3 regions of the Cedecea neteri genome follow, and region 3 is predicted to be linked to each of the others. Evidence: predicted binding sites of a transcription regulator. Region 3 holds the regulator's gene; each other region holds the start of a gene.
The links. The regulator LexA, encoded in region 3, represses DNA repair genes until DNA is damaged. The targets are predictions, from matches to a motif close to TNCTGTATGTACATACAGNA.

Region 1: the regulator LexA is predicted to act here: its motif matches at 3,310-3,329, upstream of LH86_RS17725 (YebG family protein).
Region 2: the regulator LexA is predicted to act here: its motif matches at 4,459-4,478, upstream of dinB (DNA polymerase IV).

The regions. Positions count from the first base shown of each region.
Region 1 is NZ_CP009459.1:3,796,792-3,804,162, reverse strand. Features, by position in the region: gene edd (phosphogluconate dehydratase) at 1-1,272, shown strand, start outside; gene kdgA (bifunctional 4-hydroxy-2-oxoglutarate aldolase/2-dehydro-3-deoxy-phosphogluconate aldolase) at 1,325-1,966, shown strand; gene purT (formate-dependent phosphoribosylglycinamide formyltransferase) at 2,031-3,209, opposite strand; gene LH86_RS17725 (YebG family protein) at 3,346-3,696, shown strand; gene LH86_RS17720 (tellurite resistance TerB family protein) at 3,820-4,494, shown strand; gene ptrB (oligopeptidase B) at 4,618-6,675, shown strand; gene exoX (exodeoxyribonuclease X) at 6,672-7,343, opposite strand.
Region 2 is NZ_CP009459.1:2,021,667-2,029,037, reverse strand. Features, by position in the region: gene frsA (esterase FrsA) at 1-745, opposite strand, end outside; gene gpt (xanthine phosphoribosyltransferase) at 1,020-1,478, opposite strand; gene pepD (beta-Ala-His dipeptidase) at 1,734-3,191, shown strand; gene dinB (DNA polymerase IV) at 3,381-4,436, opposite strand; gene dpaA (peptidoglycan meso-diaminopimelic acid protein amidase) at 4,730-5,470, shown strand; gene LH86_RS09550 (class II glutamine amidotransferase) at 5,441-6,208, opposite strand; gene lpcA (D-sedoheptulose 7-phosphate isomerase) at 6,266-6,847, opposite strand; gene fadE (acyl-CoA dehydrogenase FadE) at 7,077-7,371, shown strand, end outside.
Region 3 is NZ_CP009459.1:1,398,533-1,405,903, reverse strand. Features, by position in the region: gene dusA (tRNA dihydrouridine(20/20a) synthase DusA) at 1-509, opposite strand, end outside; gene LH86_RS06585 (conjugal transfer protein TraF) at 595-1,902, opposite strand; gene LH86_RS06580 (cupin domain-containing protein) at 2,074-2,577, opposite strand; gene zur (zinc uptake transcriptional repressor Zur) at 2,673-3,185, shown strand; gene LH86_RS06570 (CsbD family protein) at 3,257-3,466, opposite strand; gene dinF (MATE family efflux transporter DinF) at 3,701-5,035, opposite strand; gene lexA (transcriptional repressor LexA) at 5,113-5,721, opposite strand; gene LH86_RS06555 (diacylglycerol kinase) at 5,831-6,199, opposite strand; gene plsB (glycerol-3-phosphate 1-O-acyltransferase PlsB) at 6,331-7,371, shown strand, end outside.

The DNA.
Region 1 (7,371 bases), 2.3 Mb from region 3:
ATGGCTAGCGGCTTACCTAACAAAGAAAAAGTCCGCATTCGCCAGCTTTATGCGGAAGGTAAAGTTGACCGTCTTGCGCTGCTGGAAGCGGAAGCTGCCTCTTATCACGCGCCGGGGACCTGTACCTTCTACGGCACGGCGAACACCAACCAGATGGTGGTTGAGTTTATGGGCATGCAGCTGCCTGGTTCTTCGTTTGTTCAGCCTGATGCTGAGTTGCGTCACGCGCTGACGGACGCAGCGGCGCGCCAGGTCACTCGCCTGACCGGCAACGGCAACGAATGGATGCCTCTCGGGAAAATGATCGACGAGAAAGTGGTGGTGAACGGCATTGTTGCACTGCTGGCTACCGGCGGCTCGACTAACCACACAATGCACCTTGTTGCGATGGCTCGCGCTGCCGGGATCATTATTAACTGGGACGACTTCTCCGAGATCTCTGAAATTGTGCCGCTGCTGGCGCGCCTCTACCCGAATGGCCCCGCCGACATTAACCACTTCCAGGCGGCGGGCGGTGTGCCGGTGCTGATGCGTGAGCTGCTGAAAGGTGGCCTGCTGCACGAAGACGTTAACACCGTGGCCGGTTTTGGCCTGCATCACTACACCATGGAGCCGTGGCTCGATAATGGTCAGCTTGCCTGGCGTGAAGGCGCGAGCCAGCCGTTGGATAGCGACGTTATTGCCACGATGGAAAAACCGTTCTCCCGCCACGGTGGAACCAAAGTGCTGAGCGGGAATCTGGGCCGGGCGGTGATGAAAACCTCTGCGGTGCCGGTAGATAACCAGGTGATTGAAGCGCCGGCGGTTATTTTTGAAAGCCAGCATGACGTATTACCCGCCTTTGAAGCCGGCCAACTGGACCGCGATTGCGTTGTTGTCGTCCGCCATCAGGGGCCAAAAGCGAACGGCATGCCAGAATTGCATAAACTTATGCCGCCGCTTGGAGTATTATTGGACCGCTGTTTCAAAATTGCTCTGGTGACAGATGGAAGACTGTCCGGTGCCTCAGGGAAGGTGCCTTCCGCAATCCATGTTACCCCGGAAGCGTATGACGGCGGGCTGCTGGCGAAGGTGCAGGATGGCGACATTATTCGCGTCAATGGCCAAACGGGCGAGCTAACGTTGCTGGTCGATGAAGCCGTACTTGCGGCGCGCACTGCTTATCACCCGGATCTCAGCGCTGAGCGCGTAGGGACCGGTCGGGAGTTATTCGGCGCATTGCGCGAACAGCTTTCTGGCGCTGAACAAGGCGCAACCTGCATTAAATTTTAAACCCGCGGCAGCACTGCCCGGAACAGATTAAAAGTGGCTAAGAGGCGCTCAGATGAAAAATTGGAAAACTACAGCAGAACAGATCCTGAAAACCGGTCCGGTTGTGCCGGTTATTGTTGTTAACAAGCTGGAGCATGCGGTGCCGATGGCGAAAGCGCTGGTGGCCGGTGGCGTCCGCGTGCTGGAAGTCACGCTGCGTACAGCTTGTGCTATCGATGCCATTCGTGCGATTGCGAAAGAAGTGCCTGAAGCTATCATCGGCGCGGGTACCGTGCTGAACCCACAGCAGCTTGCGGAAGTGACTGAAGCGGGCGCGCAGTTCGCCATCAGCCCGGGCCTGACCGAGCCGCTGCTGAAAGCCGCGACCGAAGGCACTATTCCGTTGATCCCAGGCATCAGCACCGTTTCAGAACTGATGCTGGGGATGGACTACGGCCTGAAAGAGTTCAAATTCTTCCCGGCTGAAGCCAACGGCGGCACTAAAGCGCTGCAGGCCATTGCAGGGCCATTCTCTCAGGTGCGTTTCTGCCCAACCGGGGGGATCTCCCCGGCTAACTACCGCGATTACCTGGCGCTGAAAAGCGTGCTGTGCATCGGTGGTTCCTGGCTGGTTCCGGCCGATGCGCTGGAAGCGGGCGACTACGACCGTATCACTAAGCTTGCCCGCGAAGCGGTGGAAGGCGCTAAGCAGTAAGCCATAAAAAAGCCCGCAGTACGCGGGCCCAATGATTCAATCGCTCTCACTTGAGGGCGATTTTTTATCCTTCAACTTTCACCTGAGCGGCTGACGTCACGGCCCTTGTTACTGCCTCATCGACGCTGTTACCGGTTGCCAGCGCCACGCCCATACGGCGTTTACCCGCAATCTCCGGCTTACCAAACAGGCGAACCTGTAAACCACCGCCCAGCGCCGCGCCTACATTGCTGAACTTAACGTTGTCGCTATGCAGCTCTGGCAGGATCACCGCCGATGCGGCAGGGCCATACTGACGAATTTCGCCGACAGGCAGGCCGAGGAAGGCGCGAACGTGCAGTGCAAACTCAGACAGATCCTGAGAAATCAACGTCACCATGCCGGTGTCGTGCGGGCGAGGGGAGACTTCACTGAAAATCACCTCATCGCCGCAGACAAACAGCTCAACGCCGAACAGGCCGTGGCCGCCCAGAGCGGTAACCACTTTTTCAGCAATCTCTTTCGATTTTGCCAGCGCGATGTCGCTCATCTGCTGTGGCTGCCAGGATTCACGGTAGTCGCCATCCTCCTGACGGTGGCCGATAGGCGCGCAGAAATGCACGCCGTCAACGGCGCTGATGGTTAGCAGGGTGATTTCAAAATCAAAATTGACTACGCCTTCGACGATGACGCGGCCTTTCCCGGCCCGCCCGCCCAACTGGGCGTATTCCCAGGCTTTTGCCAACTGGTCGGCCGTGCGGATGAAGCTCTGGCCTTTGCCGGAGGAACTCATCACCGGTTTAACAATGCACGGCAAACCAATTTCCTGCACGGCCTGGTGGAAAGCGGCTTCACTGTCGGCGAAGCGGTAGCTGGAAGTGGGCAGTTCGAGTTCTTCTGCGGCCAGGCGGCGGATCCCTTCGCGGTTCATGGTGAGTTTGGTGGCGCGGGCGCACGGCACCACTCGCTGACCCTGGGCTTCAAGCTCCAGCAGGGCATCGGTGGCAATGGCTTCAATTTCAGGAACGATAAAATCGGGCATTTCGGCGGCGACAAGCGCTTTTAGCGCCGTGGCATCCAGCATGTTGATGACGTGGCTGCGGTGTGCGACGTGCATTGCCGGCGCATTTGCGTAGCGATCGACGGCGATAACTTCTACCCCGAGGCGCTGGCATTCAATGGCCACTTCTTTACCCAATTCACCGGAACCCAGCAGCATAACTCGCGTAGCTGCCGGGCGCAGAGCGGTTCCCAACGTTGACATGTGATTTAGCCTTAACAAAGAAAAAGACCGCTGCAGTATAAACGAAAACGTTTGCGTTGGCAGCGGCTTTCCGGCTTGTGTGATAAAATGAATGGCGATATACTGGATAAATAAACAGGTAAAACGGAGCTGCAAAATGGCGGTCGAGATTAAATATGTTGTAGTGAGAGAGGGACAAGAAAAAATGGCCTTTGCCAGTAAAAAGGATGCTGACGCTTACGACAAAATGCTGGATCTGGCTGAAGTCCTCGGCGACTGGCTGCAGCAAAGCCCGATTGCGCTGGATGAAGGGCAGAGCGACACCCTGGCGATGTGGATGGCGGAAAACAAGGATCTGCTGGCGGGCGTGCTGAAAAACGGCAAGCTGCCAGAGCCTGAAGTAAGCCAGTCTGAGCCAGACGCGGAGTCCTCAGCGCTTGAACAATCGCCAGCGGCAGAAGACAACGTCAGCGAGCACCCTGGACGCAAGCGCACCAAAGCCGCGTAATACGGTTCTGCGGTAAGCGCCGGGCAGCCGGCGCGATTCTTTTCCCATCTTTAGCGCTGTCCGACGTTTCTTGACGTCCTGTGGCCTACTCTCGACGAGTTAAGTCAACAGAGGATCTCCGTCATGAATAACTGGTTACAGCAGCTTCAGTCGCTCCTGGGGCAATCTAATTCCCCTCAATCTTCACAGCCTGCAGCCGGTCATGGTCCTGAAGGGATCGGTAAACTTCTGGTGCCGGGGGCGCTGGGTGGATTAGCCGGGTTACTGCTGGCGAGCAAATCTTCCCGCAAACTGTTAACAAAATACGGCACCAGTGCGCTTCTGGTCGGCGGCGGTGCCGTGGCGGGGAGCGTGTTATGGAACAAATACAAGGAGCGGGTTCGTCAGAACCAGCCCGCTTCCGCAGGCGGGAGCGAGCCGCACTCGTCGGTTGATGTTCGTACCGAAAGATTAATCACTGCGCTGGTTTTTGCGGCGAAAAGCGACGGCCATATTGATGCAAAAGAGCGTCAGTTTATTGAGCAACAGCTGCGTGAAGTCGGCATCGACGGCGAAGGCAAAGCGCTTGTCGAACGAGCTATCGACAGGCCTTTAGATCCTCACCAGCTCGCGCAAGGCGTGAGAAACGAGGAAGAAGCGCTCGAGCTTTATTACCTAAGCTGCACGGCTATCGATATCGATCACTTTATGGAACGTAGCTATTTAAACGCCCTGGGTGATGCACTAAACATCCCGCCGGATGTCCGCTCCGGCATTGAGCAAGACATTCAGCAGCAAAAACAGCCGCTCCCGGTTTAATCCTCCTGCCATTACTTTGTGCCGGGTCTGTCCCGGCATTTTCTTTTATCTTTCATGTTCCGCTTGCAAGCCCGGCTGAATTTGCCACCCTTACGGGGTGTTAAACGGAAAATGATGAAAGTGATGCCGCCAAAAGCCAAAAAAGTTCCTCACGCTATGACGTTGCATGGCGATACCCGCACGGATAACTATTACTGGCTGCGGGATGATGACCGCACCGATCCCGAAGTGCTGAAATACCTGGAGCAGGAAAACGATTACGGTAAAACGATCATGGAGAGCCAGCGCGCGCTGCAGGATCAGCTGCTCAAAGAGATGATCGCTCGCGTTCCACCTCGCGATGTTTCCGCCCCTTATGTGAAGAACGGCTATCGCTACCGTCAGGTTTATGACAAAGGGAATGAGTACGCGATTTATCAGCGGCAATCCGCGGTCAGAGAAGAGTGGGGCGAGTGGGACGTTTTGCTGGATGCCAACCAGCGTGCAGCCCATAGCGAGTTCTACACCATGGGCGGGTTTGCCATTACGCCGGACAATGCCGTGATGGCCCTGGCGGAGGACTATCTCTCCCGCCGTCAGTTCGGTATTCGCCTGCGTAATTTGAAAACCGGGAACTGGTATCCGGAGTTGCTGAATAACGTCTCGACCAGTTTTGTTTGGGCAAATGATTCCGTCACGCTTTACTACGTGCGCAAGCATCCGAAAACCTTACTGCCTTATCAGGTCTGGCGGCACACGCTGGGCCACCCGGTGGCCGATGACCAACTGGTGTATGAAGAAAAAGATGACGCTTTTTACGTCAGCGTGCATAAAACAACCTCCCAGCATTTTGTTGTCATTCATCTTGCCAGCGCGACGACGAGTGAGGCTTTGTTACTGGATGCCGAACTGGCGGACGCCGAGCCGCAAGTCTTTGCCCCGCGCCGGAAAGATCATGAGTACACGGTCGATCACTACCAGCATGGGTTCTACATTCGTTCCAACAAAGACGGTAAAAACTTCGGACTCTACCGCAGCGCCGTGCGGGACGAAAAACAATGGGAAACGCTGATTGCCGCACGGGAACAGGTCATGCTTGAAGACTTTACGCTGTTCCGCGACTGGCTGGTGGTTGCCGAGCGCCAGCAGGGATTGACCAGCCTGCGCCAGATTAATCGCCATACGCGTGAGTCTACGGGCATCGCTTTTGACGATCCGGCCTATGTCACCTGGCTTGGCTATAATCCTGAGCCGGAGACCTCCCACCTGCGCTACGGTTACTCTTCAATGACGACGCCGGATACGCTTTTCGAGCTGGATATGGACAGCGGTGAACGGCGGGTTATCAAGCAAACCCAGGTTGCCGGTTTTGATGCTAACAATTACCGCAGCGAGCATCTGTGGGTGACGGCGCGGGATGGCGTTCAGGTGCCGGTCTCACTGGTTTATCACCGGAAACACTTTCGCCGGGGTAAAAATCCGCTGCTGGTCTATGGCTATGGATCTTACGGCAGCAGTATGGATGCTGACTTTAGCAGCAGCCGTTTAAGTCTGCTGGACAGAGGGTTTGTCTTCGCCATTGCCCATGTACGCGGCGGTGGTGAGCTGGGCCAGCAATGGTATGAAGACGGTAAATACCTGAAAAAGATGAATACCTTTAACGACTATCTGGACGTATGCGACGAGCTGCTCAGGCAGGGATATGGCGATCCTAAACTGCTTTATGGGATGGGTGGCAGCGCGGGCGGGATGCTGATGGGAACGGCTATCAATCTGCGCCCTGAATTATTCCATGGCGTGGTGGCTCAGGTGCCGTTTGTTGACGTTGTAACCACGATGCTGGATGAGTCAATTCCGCTCACCACCGGAGAGTTTGAAGAGTGGGGCAACCCCCAGGACGAAGAGTATTACCGCTATATGAAGCAATACAGCCCCTACGATCAGGTTCGCGAGCAGGCTTATCCCCATTTGTTAGTGACCACCGGGCTGCATGATTCGCAGGTACAATATTGGGAGCCGGCTAAGTGGGTTGCCAAATTACGCGACTATAAGCGGGATGAGACCTTGCTGCTGCTTTGTACCGACATGGATTCCGGGCATGGCGGCAAGTCGGGGCGCTTCAAATCTTACGAAGGCGTAGCGCTGGAGTTTGCTTTCCTGATTGCCCTGACGCAGGGGACGCTGCCAGGGCGCGTGCATTAATCGGCCGCGCTGGCGGCCAGGTAATGTTTTATTGTCATGCGGAGATCCGGCGTTAGCTCCTTGATGTTGTTGAGCATCCAGCGAAGATAACCCGGATCGTCTTCGGCTATTTCGGCAATGCGTTTGCCCCGGTATTTGCCAAACATCATGGTGGTCACCAGCGCCGGACGCCCGGTAATTGTGACCATATCTTCTGCGGTCCAGCCGGACACATCCATAATTCTCAGCAGCAGGGCGGCGGTGATATAGCAGTCAAACAAGGCGCGGTGATGATGCAGCCCGGCAGGCGTATCCACATGCAGTTTTAGCGATTTATACAAGCCCATGTTGCTGTATTTGATGCCCGGCCACAGGCGCCGCGCCAGCTTCACCGTGCAAATCCAGTCGCCCTGCATTTCCGGCAGCATGCGGCTGTCGAAACTGGCATTGTGCGCCACGTAATAGGGGCTTCCGATATAGCGGGGGATGACGTCTTCAATCCAGGGTTTATCGGCCACCATCTCTTCGGTAATTTTATGGATAGCCATCGCCTGGTGGCTTATTGGCCGGTCAGGACGGACAAGATCGCTCATCGGGTTTACAATCTTGCCGTCGATGATGTCGACCGACGCCACTTCCACTACGCCTCCCTGTAATCCACAGGTTTCCGTATCAATAATGCGCAGCATCGCAGTCTCCGTTAACAGGCTTCAGGCG
Region 2 (7,371 bases), 620 kb from region 3:
GCACGCTGGAATCCTGGGTCAGTTTCCACTTAGAGGAGAAGCCCACTGACGGCATGTCGATGGTCAGCATCGCGATGCCCTGTGGCGCAAAATATTTCTCAAACAGGCTGTAATAATCGCTCTGTAAGGCATCAAGGCCGCCGCACATCAGCACCGTTGGGAATGGCCCTTCAGCCCCTTTAGGCATGTGCAGGAAGCCGCTGATAGTGCCGCCGCCGGTCATCGGGAATTCAAGCTCGCGTAGCCCGCCGGACAGCCGGGGAGCAGCCTCTTCATAAGCCCGGTTAGCCAGCACCTGGGCCTGCTCCGCCAGCGCATCCCCTTTCAGATGCGGGTAAGCCGCAATGCTGTAGAGGTTTGCCGCCTGCAGCCAGCATTTGCCAATCTTCTCTTCGTCCATTTCCTGGCCCGCACGCTGCTGCCAGAGCATCGCCTGCTTAGACCATTCGTAGATCCAGTTTCCCCCGCGGTAACCCATCACGGTGTCAAACAGCTCGTCGTTGGTACGTTCAGCCTCGGTGCAGGCAATCCGGGCCTGCACTTCAAGAATTTCACGCGGATCGACCCCGCGCCAGATCCACATCAGGCGGTTGATCATACGGTACCAGTGGGGTACGTTTTTGCCGTCCAGCGCAGACTGGATCGCGGGCGTGGTGGTATGCCGCGCGCGACGGACAAGCGTGGACGTTTCCGGGTGTTTGAATCTGGGCTTAAAGAGGGTTTCGCTGAGGTTGGCCTGCGACATCGTTTCACTGCCTCCATGAATACGAGAAACGTCGCTATTGTAGCCTGATACGGTCCAAATAACACAAACGCCCGGCTAAGCCGGGCGCCAAATAAATGACAAAGCTCAAAATAAGTGAAGCTGCATCAGAGGATACAAAACAGTAAACAAGGAAAATCAATTTTTTGATTTTCGCCTGATAACCACAAAGAGGGAAAAACCACGTTTTTTTCCTCTTTGTCAAAACGATTACGCCCGGCTATGCCGGGCGTAAATCAATGCAAATTTGGGGGGATTAACGGCCAGCCAACGGCGGCACAAACACCACGCCCATATCCCACGGCTGCTCAATCCAGGTGTCCTGCGGGATATCAATCACGTAATCGTCCACCAGCGGCTGACCGGCTGGTTTGGCGAAGATAGTGACGAAGTGAGCTTTCGGATACATTTCGCGAATGGCCACCGCGGTGCCGCCGGTGTCGACCAGGTCATCGATCACGATGAAGCCTTCGCCGTCGCCTTCTGCACGCTTCAGCACGGTCAGTTCACGCTGGTTGTCGTGGTCGTAGCTGGAAATGCAAACGGTATCAACATGGCGAATACCCAGTTCACGAGCCAGCAGCGCGCCCGGCACCAGGCCACCACGGCTAACGGCAATAATGCCTTTCCACTGTTCGGCTGGCAGCAGACGCTGAGCCAGTTTGCGGGCGTGAATCTGCAACATGTCCCAGGTGACGACGTATTTTTCGCTCATGTGAAGTGTCCCGGCCTGTAAATAACGGCTTAAAAAGTATTCGAAGGAGTTTTGGTTGCGCGAGATTATAGAGATCTGACGCACTAAAAACCAGTGCCGCAGGCCATTGGCAGCCGATTTTGCTCGTATTCAGCCTTCACGCAACAAAAGAAAGTGGTATTCTCAGAACATCGCGCAAGCCGTGCTTGTGGTGTATCTGAACCCGGCTAAAAACGTAACCGGTCAGCCAAAAAAACGACTCCAGGGAGACTCAACGTGTCTGAATTGTCTCAATTATCGCCACAGCCGCTGTGGGATATTTTTGCCAAAATCTGTTCTATTCCGCATCCGTCCTATCATGAAGAAGCGCTGGCGGAACACATCCTGTCCTGGGCAAAAGAAAAAGGCCTGCACGTCGAACGTGACCAGGTGGGGAATATCCTGATTCGCAAGCCTGCTACGCCGGGCATGGAAAACCGCAAACCTGTGGCGCTTCAGGCGCACCTCGACATGGTGCCACAGAAAAACAACGACACCGTTCACGACTTCACTAAAGATCCTATCCAGCCGTACATCGACGGTGAGTGGGTAAAAGCACGCGGCACCACTCTGGGCGCAGACAACGGCATCGGTATGGCGTCCGCGCTGGCGGTGCTGGCAGACGATAGTGTGGCGCACGGCCCGCTGGAAGTGCTGCTGACCATGACCGAAGAAGCCGGGATGGACGGCGCATTTGGCCTGCAGGCAGGCTGGATGCAGGCCGATATCCTGATCAACACCGACTCCGAAACGGAAGGTGAGATCTACATGGGCTGCGCGGGCGGGATCGACTTCATCACTACGCTGCCGCTGCAGCGTGAAGCGGTTCCAGCCGGGTTTGACACCTTCAAGCTGACCATCAAAGGGCTGAAAGGCGGCCACTCTGGCGCAGATATTCACTTGGGCCTGGGCAACGCCAACAAGCTGCTGGCTCGCTTCCTGCTGGCTCACGCAGCGGAACTGGACGCACGTCTGCTCGATCTGAACGGTGGTACCCTGCGTAACGCCATTCCGCGCGAAGCCTTTGCCACGCTGGCCGTGCCTGCGGCGAAAGCGGCCGAGCTGAAGTCTGCGGCTAACGACTACCTGGCCGTTCTGAAAAACGAACTGTCCGCGGTCGAGAAGAACATTACCGTGCTGGTGGAAGCCACAACGTCTGACAAACAGGCGCTGACCACGAAAGCTCGCAATACCTTCCTGCATCTGCTGAACGCGACGCCAAACGGCGTGATTCGTAACTCTGATGAAGTGAAAGGCGTGGTTGAGACTTCCCTGAACGCAGGCGTCGTGACCATGAGTGACGACAGCGCAGAAATTATCTGCCTGATTCGTTCCCTGATCGATTCCGGTAAAGACTACGTGGTTAGCGTGCTGGAGTCCCTGGGTGAACTGGCCGGGGCTAAAACCGTGGCGAAAGGCAGCTATCCTGGCTGGCAGCCGGACGCTAAGTCTCCGGTGATGGCTCTGGTGCGCGAGACTTACCAGAAGCTGTTCAACCAGACGCCGAACATCATGGTTATCCACGCGGGTCTGGAATGCGGCCTGTTCAAAAAGCCGTACCCGGAGATGGACATGGTGTCCATCGGGCCAACCATTACCGGCCCACATTCCCCGGACGAGCAGGTGCATATTGAGAGCGTTGGCCAGTACTGGACGCTGCTGACGGAGTTGCTGAAGGCGATTCCGGCGAAGTAAGTTTTACCCTCGCCCTAACCCTCTCCCTATAAGGGAGAGGGGATTTTCTTTGTTTGCCTTACTTGCCTCTTGCTCACTGACGCTTTCTCTCAAATAGAGAGGGTACTTTCTTTGTCAGCCTCACTTTCAGCGATAACGCTGTTTTTCCCCTTCTCCCTTCCACGGAGAAGGCCGGGATGAGGATCTTGTTCACAACCCCAGCAGCAACTGCCTCTCCAGCTGTGGGTCGAGCAGGGTCACATGCAGCCCCACCAGCCGGACGCCGCGCCCTCCCCGCCGCTCTTCCCATGTTTTACGGGCCGTAGCGATCAGGTCTTCTTTGTTCAGCTTCGGCCAGACGTGCTCCTGGGTCGTCAGCTGAAAGTCATTAAACTTCAGCTTGATGCCTTGCCGGGCAATGCGCAGGTCGGCCCGCTCTTTGGCCAGGCGCCTCTCAAGCTCCGGGTACAGACGTTCAATAATCTCTTCGCATTCTGGCCATTCATGAATGTCTTCCGCCAGCGTCCGCTCTACCCCCACCGACTTTCTCTGGCGATCGTTACTGATCTCGCGTTCATCAATACCCTGGCTGCGCTCCCACAGCACCCGGCCAAATTTCCCAAAGCGTTTTAACAACATCGCCAGGTCAGCATTTTGCACGTCGGCGCAGGTTCTCAGACCGAGAGTTTCCAGTTTTGCCGCGGTGACTTTGCCCACGCCGGGAATTTTCCCGAGCGTGAGCGTCGCTAAAAAGTCCGGTACCTGTTCGGGCGTAATCACATACTGGCCGTTGGGTTTATTGAGGTCAGAAGCTATCTTTGCCAGAAACTTTATCGGCGCAATACCGGCTGAGGCAGTCAGGTTTATTTCGTCGGCAATCGCCTGGCGAATTTCGCGGGCTATCAACGTGGCCGATCCCTGGCAGTGCTCGCTGTCGGTGACGTCCAGATAGGCTTCATCCAGCGACAAAGGTTCGATGCGCGAGGTATAGCGGGAGAAGATTTCGCGGATATGGTTAGAGGCTTCTTTATAGGCCTCAAACCGCCCCGGCAGCAGAGTGAGATGCGGGCAGAGTTTTAGCGCCATCGCGGTCGACATCGCGCTGCGCACGCCGTATTTTCTGGCTGGGTAGTTCGCCGTGCTGATCACGCCGCGCCGCTGGGCGCTGCCGCCAATAGCGAGCGGAATATCGCGCAGGGCCGGATTATCACGCATCTCAACGGCGGCAAAAAAGCAGTCCATATCGACATGAATAATTTTGCGCATATCCACTCAACCAGAAAAACAACACTGGATAAGTATACAGCTATTTTTCAAAATGAGGAAATCGTCTCAGGTAGACGATGAACAACCTGGCGAGCGGCGTCACCATGGGCATAAAGTGACACACCGCAAAAACTCCAATTGATTCCAATAAAATGTGTAAACGCCCGCGTCTGGCGCTTGCGAAAATTAGCCACGATGCTAATGTGAGCGCAATCCTGTACAGAATTTTCTGATTTCGGGTCCCTTTAGCCGTCCTGGCTGTTAGTTTCAGCTTTATCAAGGAATCAAGCAGTATGCGTAAGATCGCACTGATTATTGCGATGCTCTCTATGCCGTTTTTCTCTTTCGCCAGCCTGCTGAATAGCAGCGGTGTCGCCGCCCCTGTCGGCAAAGATAGCAGACAGCAGCTAATGGGCTCCCCGGTTTATATTCAAATCTTTAAAGAAGAACGCACCCTGGAACTGTGGGTGAAGATGGGCGAGCAGTATCAGCTTCTCAACAGCTACCGCATCTGTAACTATTCCGGCGGCCTGGGACCAAAACAGCGTCAGGGCGATTTTAAAAGCCCGGAAGGTTTTTACAGCGTTGATCGCAGTCAGTTAAAACCGGACAGCCGCTTCTATAAAGCCATTAATATCGGCTTCCCGAATGAATTTGACCGCGCTCACGGCTATGAAGGTAAATACCTGATGATTCACGGCGCCTGCGTGTCGATTGGCTGCTATGCCATGACCGACTCCGGCATCGACGAAATCTTCCAGTTTGTGACCGGGGCTTTGGTGTTTGGCCAGCCGCGCGTGCAGGTCAGTATCTTCCCGTTCCGCATGACCGACGCCAATATGGAACGCCACAAGTACTCCACCTACATCAACTTCTGGAAAGAGCTGAAACCAGGCTATGACTACTTCGCGGCCAACCATCAGCCACCGGGCGTGGCCGTGGTCAGCGGGAACTACGTCATCAGCAAACCTGCCGTGATGACGCCAGTTCAGCCGCAGCTGGCTTCAAACTATAAGCTCACCGAGGCAAAATAACGCCGACTTGCCTGGCTCAATTTTGTGCCAGGTTTCGTTGGCGGTCAGCGGCTGAGTCGCGATGACCGTGACCACATCGTTCGGTGTGGTCTCTTCCTGAAAATCAATTTCCACGTCCTGATCCAGCAGTTTAGCGACGCCGAATGGCGCTCTGCGGGTGATCCAGAACAGGTTCGTCGAGCAAAACGCCATCACGTAGCGCCCGTCCGACAGCAGCATGTTAAACACGCCCTTCTCTCTAAGCTCTGCACCCAGTTCAGTAATGTAGCGGAACACCGCTTCCATATTGCCCGGCGTGCGCGGGTAACGCTGCGTGAGTTTGTGCAGCAGCCAGCAGAACGCCTGCTCGCTGTCCGTTTCGCCAATCGGGCGGAACGTCCCCGTCTCCAGCGTGCGATGGCCCTTTAGCTGCCCGTTATGGGCATAGGTCCAGTTGCGGCCCCAGAGTTCACGGGTGAATGGATGGGTATTTTCCAGCGCCACTTTGCCGCGGTTCGCCTGGCGAATGTGCGCCACCACCGAGCAGGATTTAATCGGGTATTCCTGGACGAGGCGGGCGATGGGCGAGTTAAAGCTCGGCTGCGGATCTTTAAAAGTGCGACAGCCTTTCCCTTCGTAGAAGGTAATACCCCAGCCGTCTTTATGGGGGCCTGTTCCGCCTCCGCGCTGCACCAGTCCGGTAAAACTAAAACAGATATCCGTCGGTACGTTGGCACTCATCCCGAGCAGTTCGCACATCTCTTCTCTCCCACAACGAATGTCCCCTGCCCCGGGAGGAGCAGAGGACATTACGGGCTAAGCTTTAACCATTTCTTTTTCGATTAACTGAATCAGGATGTGGATCACTTTAATGTGAATTTCCTGAATGCGGTCCGCATAGCCGAAGTGCGGCACACGAATTTCGATATCAGCCGTACCGGCCATTTTGCCGCCGTCTTTGCCGGTCAGGGTAATGACTTTCATGCCTTTCGCGCGGGCAGCTTCAATCGCTTTGATGACGTTGCCGGAGTTGCCGGACGTGGAGATCCCCAGCAGCACGTCGCCTTCACGGCCAACGGCTTCAACGTAGCGAGAGAAGACATAGTCGTAGCCAAAATCGTTGCTGACGCAGGAAATGTGGCTCACGTCAGAGATCGCGATCGCCGGATAGCCCGGGCGGTTCTCACGATAGCGACCGGTTAACTCTTCCGCAAAGTGCATAGCATCGCAGTGTGAGCCACCGTTCCCGCAGGACAGTACTTTGCCGCCCGCTTTGAAACTGTCTGCCAGCAGCACTGCTGCGCGCTGGATGGCATGAATGTTGGCTTCATCCTTAAGGAAGTTAGTTAGCGTTTCCGCCGCTTCATTTAGCTCACTACGAATAAGATCCTGGTACATGAGGAGGTCCTTGAGGTTTGAGTGAATTTCACATCCCGCAGTGTACCGGATAGCGCCGAAAGCGAGAAGCGTAACCCCGCGTGTTAAGCCGGGGTTTTCCCCGGAAGTGCGGCAACAATGTGAGCAAGGTTGTAATTATTTTGTAAACACATTGCTAAATAAAGCAACATCCACTACAACCAATACATCACAAGTGGTCAGACCTCCTACAAGCAAGGGAGCTTTCTTTATGTTGATTTTAAGCATTGTCCTTACCGTTGTTCTGCTGGGTGTGCTCTTCTATCACCAGGCAAATCTGCTGCTTAGCAGCGTGCTTCTGCTCGCGTGGACCGCCGCGCTGGGCTTCGCTGGCATCTGGTCTTTCTGGGTGCTGGTTCCGCTGGCGCTAATTCTGGTGCCGCTGCTGGTCACACCGCTGCGTAAATCGCTGATCTCTGCCCCGATCTTCCGTGGCTTCCGCAAAGTCATGCCGCCAATGTCCCGTACCGAAAAAGAAGCTATCGACGCCGGGACGACCTGGTGGG
Region 3 (7,371 bases):
AACATCTCGCATTCGCCCTTGCCAGCCACCGTGCCAATAAAATCGCAGAGGAATTCGTAGCTGTCCTGGTCATCAATGCCGATGCGGGTTTTTACCGTCACCGGAATAGAAACTACGTCGCGCATCGCTTTAATACAATCGGCAACCAGCTGCGCTTCACCCATCAGGCAGGCACCAAAGCGCCCGTTCTGCACCCGGTCAGAAGGGCAGCCTACGTTAAGATTAATTTCATCGTAGCCGCGCGCTTCGGCAAGCTTCGCGCAGTGTGCCAGCGCCTGCGGGTCACTGCCGCCAAGCTGCAGCGCAATCGGATGTTCTTCTTCGCTATAGGCCAGATAGTCCCCTTTACCGTGGATGATCGCCCCGGTCGTCACCATTTCGGTGTACAGCAGCGTGTGGCGGGACAGCTGACGCAAGAAATAGCGGCAGTGGCGATCGGTCCAGTCGAGCATCGGCGCAATGGAGAAGCGGTGCGGCTGGAAAGGAGTCTGGTTGCTTTGTGAGGACATACGTTTACGCAGGCTACGATTAAAAAAGGGTCGCTACTATAGCATAAAGCCGCGCCGGGGCATCAGGCTGCCCCGGCATTCAGCATCAGAAGGCCACGCTCAGCTGCGCCCCTGCGCCCCAGGTTTGGTCTTCACCGTACAGGCCCATCAAATCAATATTGACGTGCTTGCCAGCCGCAAACCCAACCCCGCCTGTAAAGACGTTGCTGTCGTTGCTTTTCATGTCCGCACGGTAGCCGGCACGCAGCGCCAGCCAGGAAAGCGGCCTCACCTCAGCGCCGACACCCACGTACTGGGAATTGGCTTCGCTTTTAAAGCCTTTAGTTTCGGTCAGATCGCCGTCCGCGCTCAGGGTCACCAGCTCGTTATGCCAGGCCACTCCGGCGGTGACCAGCGGGCTAATTTGATAAGTATCTTTGTAGTTCCGTACTTCGCCGGTGCGCCCATTAGTGATGCGAATATCTTTCGTGTCGATATCGCGGGACACCAGGTTTTGGCCGCTCAGGCCAACGGTCCAGTTCTCGCCAAAATCGGCCGCCACGCCAGCGTCAAGGTTGAATCCGGTGTCATCGTTGCGGTACTGGCTGTTCTTCCAGTCGCCGCTGCGGTAGTCGTAAATGGATGTCGTGTAGTTATACAGCCAGGTTTTCTGCAGCTTTGGCGTGACGCCAACGGAAACCGGGACACCGCCAACATCGAACTTGTGGGCGAGAGCGATACCATAATCAGAAACAATGGCCGCGCGACCGGAAGCGGTCGAATTCAGGTTACGAGTGATTTGGTCGGAGCCGTTCAACGCCGCATCAATCGCCACGCTTCCCGCCACCGCGCTGGAATTCTGGATACTGCGTAGGTAATTGATATCGTTCTGGTCTATATCGGAGCTGACTTTTGCACGGGCGTAAGCTTTGGTGACGAAAGCCACGGAAAGCGTGTCATTTGGTATGCTGACCGCAATCCCTGCGGCGGCTTTGGCGTTCGCCGTTTCGCCTCGTAAATCTTCAAGCTCACCGGCTAAATCCCCTGCGGCGCTACGGAATTGATTTAACGTCCCGTTAGGATTTAAAAGAATATCTCGCGGCGTTAATGACCCAATGGCTTGTTTATAGTTATCAACTTTATCGCTGATATCGTCGATGCGATCCTGGAGGTTGTCTTTATCCGTTATTTGCGCCCCGATAGACGGTAAAATAACGGTAATATTGTCGTCTGGTTTGGACCGGGCTAATAGCGCCGGGTTGATTAACACGCCACTGCCATAATTAGCCGAAGCCACGCCGGTGCCCCCCATCGCATCATTTCGCGCTTCGGACCAGGTCCCTGCCGCCCCGGCCTGATGGGCAATAAAGAAGGTTGCGGCGAGTGTCGCCACCGAAGATTTTATTTTATTCATTCACAGCACGCCTGTCTGATTGTCAGATGAAGTAATTCGCCCCTGACAGTTATGACTGAACAGAGGCAGACTATTGCTGTGAATAGCGCGATAAAAAGATGGATATTTGAACCATCAGGATCCCAGATATATCCTTAGGGTTAACGTCTTATTGTTTCCATGCTAATTAATTTATAGTTTACCCTTCGGCTTTCGTGAAGGAAGACCGTTGTGCGGGCCAAAGAATTGAGGCGGATGATCTATCCAGCGATCCTTGCGCTGCACGGCATAAGACTGATTTAGCGGGTAATAAATTTTATTTTCGGCTTTATTAGCTTCGCCTACGACTAATAGCCGCACATCCTGTTCGGTATTATTAATAAAGGTATGGCAAATGCCGGTTCCGGCAGGAAATCCCACGCTATCGCCCGGTTCAAGCGCCCAAAGATGGCCATTGATCCACACTTCCGGGTGCCCTTCGAGCACATAAGCAAACTCCTCTTCGCTGCTCTCCGCATGGGGATAAGAGGTTCTGCGGCCTGGGGGAATACGCTCATGGTGAATACCAAGGCGGGTTAAACCGAAATTACGGGCAAGAGGCGCGCCAATAGAAAACAGCTCCGTGCTGTCCGGATATGTTGAGTCATCCTCGCCTTCCAGCTCGCACCAGTGACGAATACAATCGGGTTTTTGCATCACTTCCTCCTGAGTAGATAGGGTCAGTATGTACCAGGATTCGGCGTTTTATCCGCATTATGGTAAAGTATTGCGTCAATGACCGGGAGAGGCTGATGGATACCACAACTTCGCAAAACGTGTTAGCTCAGGCTGAAAAGCTCTGCCTGCAACGCAATGTACGCCTGACGCCACAGCGTCTCGAGGTTTTGCGCCTTATGGCCGAGCAAACCGGGGCCATCAGCGCCTACGACCTGCTGGATCTCCTGCGCGTTAGCGAGCCACAGGCTAAGCCTCCAACGGTTTATCGCGCGCTGGATTTTCTGCTGGAGCAAGGTTTTGTGCACCGTGTGGAATCCAACAACAGTTACGTGCTGTGTAATTTTATCGATCATCCAACCCACTCTTCTGCCATGTTTATCTGCGACAGATGTGGGGCAGTGAAAGAGCAGGCCGCTCAGGGTGTAGAAGATATTATGCAGAAACTGGCGTCCAAAATGGGGTTTGCCCTGCGCCATAACGTGATTGAAGCCCACGGACTGTGTGCTGATTGTTCGGAAGTTGAAGCCTGTAGCCACCACGGCGCCTGCGACCACGATCATTCAGTGCAGCCGAAGAAAAAGCGTTAAGAGGGAGTGGTACGTCCTTGTACCCGGGCAGGATTGGTCTTACTGAGTAGCACATTTGAGGGTCCGCCAGGTTACCAGCGGTATTTGCTCCCGGACTCCCAGTCCTTCACTTCTTTCTCTGCCTGGTCTTTGGCGTAGCCGTAGCGTTCCTGGATTTTACCTACCAGCTGGTCACGCTTCCCTTCGATGACGGTCATATCGTCATCGGTCAGCTTACCCCATTTCTCTTTGATCGTACCTTTGAACTGCTTCCAGTTACCGCCGATTTCGTCCTTATTCATCGTCATCTCCTCATCGTTCGGTTTAGATTTTGCATCCAGGCTGCAGGATGCTGACTTTCTGGAACACACCCACTGTCTGCTGGATGTAAAGGTAATTGTAGACAAGGATTCTGAGTTAAATTTAAAACTCAGAATCTTTAACCATTCTTAAAAACGATGACATGCTGATTCCTCGCCTTAAAAACGAGAAATCAGCACGATAGAAGATGGGTTAACGAAGGCCTGGAAGCAGGATCAGTGGCCGCCCGAAGTAGCGAACCAGGTGTTATTGCGCCAGTGGCGTCGCCAGATGACGCCAAGCGACAGGCCACGCAAGGCTAAAAACACCGCCAGCGACAGCCACAGAGCGTGGTTGCCCCACAAAGGCAGAGTAAGCATCGTCACGCCAAAGCCCAACGCCGCAACCGCCATGCTGTTTCGCATTTCGGCCCCCCGCGTCGCGCCGATAAACATACCGTCCAGCAGGTAGCACCAAACGCCCACGACCGGCAAAATAACCTGCCAGGCGAGGTAATGATTTGCCAGAACACGAAGCTCCGGCAGGGAAGTGAGCAGCGCGACAATTTGCTCCCCGGCAAAGGCATAAATTGCGGCAAACGCTAGCGCAACCAGCCCCGCCTGCCTGCACGCGGCCCCCCAAACCTCGAGCAACTGCCCACGGTTACGCGCCCCGTAGGCCTGCCCTGAATGGGCTTCCACGGCGTAAGCAAAGCCGTCCAGCGCATAAGCGGTAAAGGTCAACAGCGTCATCAGCACGGCGTTAACGGCGACAATTTCGCTGCCGAGACGCGCTCCAAAAATGGTGATGGAAGCAAAGCAAATTTGCAGCAGCAGCGAACGCAGCATAATGTCGCGGTTAAGCGCCAGCAGCTTGCGTAAATCCCCCTGCCAGGCCGTCTTAAGACGAGCCCAGCTAATACCCCGCAGCTTCAGTACCTTCCGCACCATCACCAGGCCGATAATAAACGTGGCATATTCGGACACCGCCGTGGCCAACGCCGCCCCCTGCACGTTCATGTGCAGCCCCATCACCAGCCAGAGGTCGAGCACGATATTAATCAAATTGCCGACGACCAGCAGAATGACCGGCGCCCGCGCATACTGCACGCCAAGCAACCAGCCTAACAGCACGAGGTTAGCCAGCGATGCCGGGGCGCTCAGCCAGCGGATCTCCAGGAACCGCCTTGCCTGATACAGCACCTCGTCATTGCCGCCAACAACGTGCAGCGCAAGGTTGATCAGTGGATAACGCAGGACCACGATAGCCAGCCCGGCTATCAGCGCCAGCATCAGGGGTTGAACCAGCGCGCGCGCCAGCCGCTGCGGATCGTTCGCACCAAAAGCCTGCGCCGTTAACCCGGTGGTGCTCATGCGCAGAAAAAGCAGCAGCATAAAGAGGAAACTGGTCGCCGTGGCGCCGATAGCCACCCCGCCGAGATAAGTCGGGCTATCAAGATGACCAATGACCGCCGTATCGACCAGGCCCAGCAGCGGCACGGTAATGTTGGAAAAAATCATCGGCAGCGCAAGCCGCCACAGCGCACCATCCGTTGACGAAAAGAATCGCATGGGAATGATCCAGGGGAAAATTGAGAGGTGTTTAAGGCAGGTGGTACGGCAGATTTACCGCACCACCGGAAGAGGTGTTACAGCCATTCGCCGTTGCGGATCACCCCGACGGCCAGGCCTTCAATGCTAAAATTCTGCTCGCGAAGATCGACCACGATAGGCTGGAACTCGCTGTTTTCCGGCAGCAGGTGCACGGTGTTACCCTGCTTTTTCAGGCGTTTCACGGTCACTTCATCGTCGATACGCGCGACAACGACCTGGCCGTTGCGCACGTCCTGAGTTTTGTGTACCGCTAATAAATCACCGTCCATGATGCCGATATCTTTCATCGACATGCCGCTGACGCGCAGCAGGAAGTCGGCATTCGGCTTGAACAGAGAAGGGTCAACCTGGTAGTGGCCTTCGATGTGCTGTTGCGCCAGCAGCGGCTCACCGGCGGCAACGCGGCCCACCAGCGGCAGGCCACTTTCTTCTTCAACCAGCAGACGAATACCGCGTGATGCACCAGAAACAATCTCGATGGCACCTTTACGTGCCAGCGCTTTAAGATGCTCTTCCGCTGCGTTTGGAGAACGGAACCCCAGACGTTGTGCAATTTCGGCGCGCGTAGGTGGCATGCCGGTCTGGTTGATATGATCCCGAATGAGATCAAACACCTCTTGCTGCCTGGTAGTTAGTGCTTTCATTCCGCCCCCTGGGTGTTTATACAGTTATGCTGTGAGTATATACAGCCCCGGGCGATTTTGAAACCACAAATTAAGCAAAAAACCAGCGACTTAAACTATTCTGGAAGGGCTATCGCAAATGTGACCAAAGCAAGGTGGCCCAGGTCGCAACCGCAAGGATAATCGCTATCAATACGGCGGCTGAACCCATATCTTTGGCTCGCCCTGAAAGCTCGTGGTACTCGGTGCCGACACGGTCAACCAGCGCTTCAATGGCGCTGTTGAGGATTTCGACAATCATCACCAAAACAACCGAGCCAATCAGTAAAATACGCGTGATGGGGTCCACGTCCAGCCAGCAGGCGATGATGATAGCGATGACCGCAGCCACGCCCTCCTGACGAAAGGCGGCTTCGTTGATCCAGGCCGCACGGAGCCCTTTCCACGAGTAGCCTGCAGCCTTAATAATGCGGGTGATGCCAGTGGTATTATTCGCCATTCAAGGAAACCTTTTTAAAGATTGAGCGTCAATGCTCATTGAGTCTAAATCGCAGCGCCACAGAAATTCCCCAGAGTTTCTGATATCCTTGCGGCGCATTTGCATTATTAACCTGAGGCTTTACATCATTTATGTCAGGCTGGCCAAGAATTTACTACAAATTACTGAATTTACCATTAAGCGTTCTGGTAAAGAGCAAGTCTATCCCGGCGGATCCGCAAACCGAACTCGGTCTGGACCCTTCACGCCCCATCATGTACGTCCTGCCCTACAATTCTAAGGCAGACTTACTGACGCTGCGTGCCCAATGTCTGGATCACGACCTGCCCGACCCGCTGGAACCTCTGGAAATTGACGGCGTACTGCTGCCGCGCTACGTGTTTATCCACGGCGGGCCGCGCGTCTTTACCTATTACACGCCAAAAGAAGAGTCGGTAAAACTGTTCCACGATTATCTGGATCTGCACCGCAGCAATCCCGATCTCGATGTACAGATGGTGCCGGTTTCCGTGATGTTCGGCCGCTCGCCAGGGCGCGAAAAAGGCGAAATCAACCCGCCTTTACGCACGCTGAACGGCGTCCAGAAATTCTTTGCAGTTTCCTGGCTGGGTCGCGATAGCTTCGTGCGTTTCTCGCCGCCAGTGTCGCTTCGCCGCATGGCAACCGAACACGGTACGGACAAGATTATCGCCCAAAAACTGGCTCGCGTGGCGCGCACTCACTTTGCCCGCCAGCGCCTGGCTGCCGTTGGCCCGCGCCTGCCGGTTCGCCAGGACCTCTTCAACAAGCTGCTGGCATCAAAAGCCATTGCCCGCGCGGTAGAAGATGAAGCCCGCAGCAAGAAAATCTCCCACGAAAAAGCGCAGCAAAACGCCGTCGCTCTGATGGAAGAAATCGCCGCGAACTTCTCCTACGAAGCCGTACGTCTGACAGACCGCGTGTTAGGATTAACCTGGAACCGCCTCTATCAGGGCATTAACGTGCACAACGCCGAGCGTGTGCGCCAGCTTGCCCATGACGGCCACGAAATCGTCTATGTGCCCTGCCACCGCAGCCACATGGATTATCTGCTGCTTTCCTACGTGCTTTATCACCAGGGGCTGGTTCCGCCGCACATCGCCGCCGGGATCAACCTGAACTTCTGGCCAGCCGGCCCGATTTTCCGCCGCCTG